2 regions of the Streptococcus sp. k-628 genome follow, and region 1 is predicted to be linked to the other one. Evidence: riboswitches for the same ligand, from Rfam matches in the RefSeq annotation. Region 1 holds a riboswitch; the other holds the start of a gene.
What was found. Region 1 has a riboswitch for thiamine pyrophosphate ahead of HT730_RS02955 (ECF transporter S component). Riboswitches for the same ligand answer to the same signal wherever they lie in the genome.

Region 1 (3,413 bases):
AATACAAACGGTCACAAAGGCCCTTGTTCCAAGCATGACTGCCTGCGAAGCATCCCCATGTAACTGAACTGCCCAGTAGTTGGCAAAGGATGGCAAAATGGCAAGTATGATCATCCAAGCTAACATTTTAAATCGCCGGTAATAGAGCATAAAGAGAATACAGAATGCGACTACCGAAAGATTCAGAGCAATCGAAGGAATGAAAGATGTTTCCAAGGATAAAATCAGCAAGAAGAGACTGATAATCGGTGTCTGGGTTGCTACTTTGACCATACTATCTCACCTCCCCTTGAGTATTGCTACTCTGAGATGTAAGTGGTTTGGTAACTGTCACTGATTTCACATGACAAAGACCCTGACTAGTCATCTCAATCCAATAATCAACCACAGAGATCAAGGGATCTAAACGATGACTAATGATCAGAAAACTTCTTCCTTGATTTCTCTCCTCCACAATCCACTGACAGAAATAATGGCAAGCTCTATCATCCAAACCTGCAAAAGGCTCATCTAGCAAAATCACAGAAGCCTTGCTGGTCAAGATGGTCAAGAGCTGAAGAATCTTTTGCTGGCCACCACTTAATTGATAGGGACTCTTATCGACTGCCTGCTCCAGATCAAAATATTGTAAAGCTTGGAGTATCCGCTGATTTCTTTCAGAATCAGGTCCATCTAATTGAAGCTCTTCTCGCAGACTGGCTCTGATAAACTGCTTCTCAGCTTCCTGAACAACACCCGTCAGGTCACGATACAAACTCTTTTTCTTTTTCAAGACCGAACCCTTCCAGGTAATGCGCCCCTTATACTTTTGAAATTGAAGAATAGACCGAAAGAGGGTTGATTTCCCGACACCATTGTCACCCAAAATACAGGAAATTCCTTGGTAAAATGTAAAATTCACAATCGAAAAGAGGGGGTAATTACCCAGCTCACAAGTCACACGGTCCATATGGAATAGTTCTGGGCTAGAAGCAACTCCCTTTGAAGAAACCTGTGTCATCTCAGAGGAAGGAATTTGATTTATTTCCCTTAGTTGCCCGTCTCTTAGCTCCACCATATGGTTGATATAGGCTTCATAGTCCGTTAAATCATGGTCGCACAAAATAACTGTCTTCCCATTAGAAGCCAACTCTTTTAGAATCTCCAATATCTCTATCCTACTCTTGCGGTCAATGGAGGCGAAGGGCTCATCCAAGAGATAGACCCTAGGATTCATAGCAAAGAGAACAGCCAAAGCAGCCTTTTGCTTTTCCCCACCTGATAAGTGATGAATGGGACGGTGCAATATTGCCTTGCAGCGACATTGCTGGACAACCTCTGCTATTTTAGAATCAATTTCCTGAACGGGATGCCCAATATTTTCCAAGGTAAAAATCAGCTCCTCAAACAAGTTCTCCATGGTAAATTGATGATTGGGATTTTGAAAGAGAATACCAACCGTCTGGACACGTTCGACGATAGAAAGCTGACTGACCTCACTCCCATCTATCAGGACTTGACCGCTATAGGGAAGAGAAATGACTTGAGCAATCATTTGAAAGAGACTCGATTTTCCAGACCCACTGCTCCCAACTAACAAGGTAAAGGCTTGCCCATGAAAAGTAAAATCAATCGGTTCCGAAAAAATTGGGGACTGAATCTCCCGTAATTCCAGACCCATCTATGCCTTTCCTCCAGCTGCAAACTGATGATAGAGTTTGACAATGGCACGAACCAAGATGGTACAGAAGAAAAAGACAGAAATAAAGCGCACCACAAGCAAGGAAAGGACAAAAGGAAGGGAGAAGGCGTAGTAACCTAACTTAATGTATTCATAGACAAAGCTAACAAGCGTAATCCCAATACTGTTGGCAGTTAGAGATAGCCAACTTTCATAACGATTCTTAGTTACGATAAAACCAAGTTCACTTCCCAAACCTTGAACCAAGCCAGACAAAAGGGCACCTAGACCGAATTGGCTGCCATAAAGGACTTCAGCAAGCGCAGCTAGCACTTCACCAATCGTTGCACTTCCTACTCTTGGAACAAAGATGGCCGCAATAGGCGCAGCCATACACCAGAGACCAAAGAGGATTTCATTGGCAAAGGCCTGCAAGCCAAGAGGTGTTAAGAGTAGGCTGAGAATATTATACACATATCCTGAACCAACGAAAACCCCACCAAAAAAGATAGACAAGAAAGCAAGCAAGATAACATCTTTTAACTGCCATTTTTTCAACATAAAAAACTCCTTTTTTTAAAGAAAAGTGGGGCACTCAAGGTGAGCTACCAAAAGGCTTTATATCACCTTCATCCAGTTTCGTAAAAGAAAAAACTCTAATTACAGATAGGAATTAGAGTTCAGCTTACAAGATTAGACCGTTCTTTTCGACATACGAAAAAAACATTTCACATTTCCCTTCGCCAGTATTAACTGTATCAGGTTCAATGGGTATCATCTCAGCCTAAAGCACCCCAAATGTCTTTATTATTTAATTATGTGATTATTATAACACACATTTTATACTAGTTCAAGAAATTGAACTGGAAATACAGCCTTGCACTAATAAATACAGCAGATCTTTCTTTGGTTAGATAGATACCTATTGTTCACTCATTTCTCGAACAGTTTTTTCTATATTTTTTGCATACGATATTGCTGAAATGATTGAAACACCATCCATATTGGTCTGTATAATGTCTTTAATATGTTGCGTCTGTATCCCACCAATTGCAACTAAGGGCATTTGTGGCAATAGTTTTCTCATCAATTTAAGACCTTCATAACCTATAGCGCCACCAGCATCATCTTTTGACTGGGTATCAAATACAGGACCAACACCAACATAATCTACATATTCAACTTTTGACTGTTGAAATTCTTTCTCGTTTTTTATAGAAAGACCAATTATTTTAGCTGGCATCAATTTTCTAATTTCATCAACTCCAAGGTCATCTTGTCCTACATGTACGCCATCAGCGTCAATTTCCATCGCCAAATCAATATCATCATTAACAATAAACGGAACATTGTATTTTTTACAAAGATCCTGTAGTTTAATTGCTAATTCGACTTTTTCTTTACCTTCTAAGGCTCCCTCCCCTTTTTCACGAAATTGAAATAAGGTTATACCACCTTTTAAGGCTTCCTCAACGACTCTATATAGATCTTTACCTTGGCAAGTAGTCGTTCCACAAATAAAATATAGTTTTAGTAATTCTTTATGAAACATTTTACTTCACTCTTTTGAATTTCTTTACATCTTCATCTGTAATCTCATATAAGGCATTTATAAATTCAACTTTAAATGTTCCAGGAAGATGTCCATTTGGACGTTTTTCTGCCATTTCTCCAGCGATATTGTAAACCAACATTGCTGTTTCTAATGATTTCAATTCTTGACCTTTTTCTAGTCCGATAAAGCTTGCTACCA
Region 2 (3,413 bases), on a different contig from region 1:
TAGCTGCAACTGCAGTGATTCCTGCGCCTTTTTCCAATTTTTTAGCCATATAGTCTTGGAAATAGACTGCAAATGGTGCCTTACCGTTAATAACCAAGTCAGAAGAACTTTCTTCTGGTGGCAATTTCAAATCAACATCCACTCCAGCTTCTTTGAAATAACCTTTTTCCTTAGCCACATAAAGCCCTGTGTGGTTGGTATTTGGTGTCCAGTCTAGGATAAAGTCGATTTTCTTAAGTTCTGCTTCCTTATTATCCTTAGAAGCAGTTCCTTGACCACAGGCCACAAGCACAACAGCTACAAGAGCTGTTAAAACAGTTAAAAACACTTTCCATGTTTTCTTCATTTTGATTTCCTCTTTTCTTTTTCAGAAACATTCTTATTCTACGAACGTTTCCATTTAATAACATATTTTTCACTAATATCGACCAACTTCATACCCAGAAGACTGATAATCGATACCAGGATAATAATAGCAAACATAGTATCATACTGAAACAGTTTCTTGGACTGAATCATGTAGACACCTAGTCCTTCAAAGCCTCCCAACCACTCAGATACCACTGTTGTGATAAAGGCGTAGGAGACACTGACCCTCAGACCTGCATAAAAGTAGGGCAGGCTGACTGGAATTTTAAAATGCCACAGGATTTGCCAAGGCTTGGCCCGCATCAGACTAAACAAGGTCAGCATATCCTTGTCACAATGCCTAAAACCGTCCAAAATGCTGACGATGATAGGAAAGGTTGTCGTCAAGATAATCAGGACAATCTTGGGCAGAATCCCATAACCTAGCCACAAGACCAAGATAGGAGCTATAGCAATAGTCGGGATAGTCTGAACAACCACCATCATAGGGTAAATCAGGTCATTGAGCCAAGTCAAACTGTCCATAAGTACAGCCATGAGACAGGCAATCAAGACTCCCAAAACCAACCCCAGTAAAGCCACTCTCAAGGTTGCCCAGCTATGGTGCCAGAGAAATTCTCTATCACGAACAAAGGACAGGAGAATTTCAAAAGGTGTCGGCAGGATAAACTTGGGGAGAAGTTTAAGAAAACCTGCTAACTGCCAGATTGACAAGACCCCCATAAAGCCCAATAGACTAATGTGTCGTCTCAGTATACTTTTCAAGTTTCTCATCAATACTTAAAATCTCTCCTACATTTATTTTGACATTGGCAAAGACATTATCTACCTCCTGCCCGGCCACTTCCAGCGCTTCTTTGAGAATACGCATAAGCTCATCAAACTCCCCTTCCAAGACCGTTTCAAATGGTGTCACCACCATGGTCACTTCTTGAGCTTGCAGATAAGCAATGACCTGATCGATAACAGCTATCCGATTAATCCCCTGCGATAGGGGTAAAACTTGCAAGGCAATGCTTGCTTTCATAAAAACCTCCTCTTCTCGTTTTCCTTTGACAAAAAGAAAAACCTTTACCATATATGGAAAAGGTGCAGAATAGACTAAGTATCGTTCCCTACGCTGGCATTACCCAGATCAGGTGCGGTCGAAGTTTAACACTTCCTCTCAGACTGTACACAGACTCCCATATATTACATGGACATATGATAGCGCAAATTAAGAAAAATGTCAAGGAAACTGCTTACAGAAAAGAGCAGGAAACATTTCCTACTCCAATTTTCTATACTCGTTCTCCATCACTGTTTACTCTATAGCCATCCACCGTCGTATTAACAGCTAAGGCACCTGAAGAGTAAGAATAATACCACTTACCAGAAACTTGATACCAGCCTGTTTTCATTGCCCCTGAACTATCCAGATAATACCACGAGCCATTTTCCTTTAACCATCCTGTCTGCATTTCACCAGATGATTTCAAATAATACCAGCTAGAACCATCTTTCAGCCATCCCGTTGATTTAGAACCATTTGATTTGAAATGATACCAACTACCATTTATCTTCTTCCAACCGACAGTCAATCCAGTATTTGAGCTATAATTAGAGCTATTCCCTGATTGGTTCTGATAATTTTGTGAAGAAGTCACTCCCTCTAGCTGGATATAACGACGACTTCCGTTATAAGCTGTATAACTCAACCACTTGTATCCATCTTTTTCGAGAATTTGATCATAATGAACCTTCTCCCCAGGATAATAGTAATCAATCGCAGTTGCGCTAGCTAGTGGCTGATTTTTGATAGCAGACTTAGCCTTGAAATAATGTGTTCCTCCTGTTGAAACTGAGGTTTGACTATTCCCAACACTGCCACCAGCCAAATCTTTAAAATGAATAAATCCTGTCATCGTATTTGCTTTTATACTTCGTTTATTATAGGCTTCTGTATAACCATAGTTATATTCCTCGATCTCAATCTGATCTCCCATTACATTTGACACCCAGGCAACATGCCCATAAGTTCCTGCAGTAGACCAAGCAATAGAGCCAATCGTCGGTGTATTATCTACACGATAGCCTTCACGACGAGCACGATGCCCCCATTCATTCGCATTTCCATAAGCCCTTGGAATCTCAAAACCATTGACATTACTCAAACGAAAGGCTGCAAAAGAAGTACACTGACGAGAGTACATGCGCCACTGATCAATTTCCTGACTCCCATTTTTATAATAAACAGGATAATCATCCCCACGCGCAATCGATCCATTTCCGCCAGAATAGGCATAGACACTATCACCCGCTGCTAGCATCAATCCTACTACTAAAAAAGGAACAACCTTTTTAACCGACTTTCTAAAAGAAAATCCTGTCTCTATTACTTTAAATGATGAACTTTTCATTCTTCCTCCTTGAAATAGTATAGTACTCAATGAAAATCAAAGAGCAAACTAGGAAGCTAGGCGCAGGCTGTACTTGAGTACGGCAAGGCGAAGCTGACGTGGTTTGAATTTGATTTTCGAAGAGTATAAATCGAAGATTGCCTTCACTTAAACTATTCGGAGAAAAAAGAAAAAGTGAGAAAATTTCTCACTTTAGTCCAGATAATGAATCAAATTCTTTTCAGTAAGGATATCTGAGTAAGTAAAGGATTCAACGTAAACATTAGCTTGTTTATCTCCTTCAACGTTCCCAAATTCAACGATAAATAGGGATGGATAAACCTCAATTAGCTTACCCAATCTATTTTTTTGGCGCTTACGACCATTCTCCAAAGTCATTTCTACGACTTGTCCCTCATGTGCCTTGATTTCTTCTTTGATTTTTTTCATCTTGGCTACATCTGTAAATGCATCTGACATCTTATGCCTCCCTCTTTGAGATACTTGAAAATTTATTGTATTCTTTTTGGAAAATCAATTCCACCGTTCCACGAGCTCCACTACGGTTTTTCTCGATAATAACTTCTACCTTATTATTCGGTATGCCTTCCTCTTCTTCACCACCACGCTCATAGTAATCGTCGCGATAAAGAAAGGCTACGATAT

Region 2: linked by a shared signal. The riboswitch ahead of HT730_RS01155 (thiamine-binding protein) and the one ahead of HT730_RS02955 (ECF transporter S component) in region 1 are both predicted to bind thiamine pyrophosphate.

The regions. Positions count from the first base shown of each region.
Region 1 is NZ_VMMZ01000017.1:15,155-18,567, reverse strand. It holds gene HT730_RS02965 (energy-coupling factor transporter transmembrane component T) at 1-273, opposite strand, end outside; gene HT730_RS02960 (ABC transporter ATP-binding protein) at 275-1,660, opposite strand; gene HT730_RS02955 (ECF transporter S component) at 1,661-2,221, opposite strand; TPP riboswitch at 2,379-2,467, opposite strand; gene thiE (thiamine phosphate synthase) at 2,583-3,212, opposite strand; gene thiM (hydroxyethylthiazole kinase) at 3,214-3,413, opposite strand, start outside.
Region 2 is NZ_VMMZ01000008.1:74,227-77,639, forward strand. It holds gene HT730_RS01145 (ABC transporter substrate-binding protein) at 1-346, opposite strand, end outside; gene HT730_RS01150 (ABC transporter permease) at 385-1,143, opposite strand; gene HT730_RS01155 (thiamine-binding protein) at 1,106-1,396, opposite strand; TPP riboswitch at 1,465-1,567, opposite strand; gene cbpD (choline binding-anchored murein hydrolase CbpD) at 1,650-2,768, opposite strand; gene HT730_RS01165 (Veg family protein) at 2,961-3,227, opposite strand; gene dnaB (replicative DNA helicase) at 3,229-3,413, opposite strand, start outside.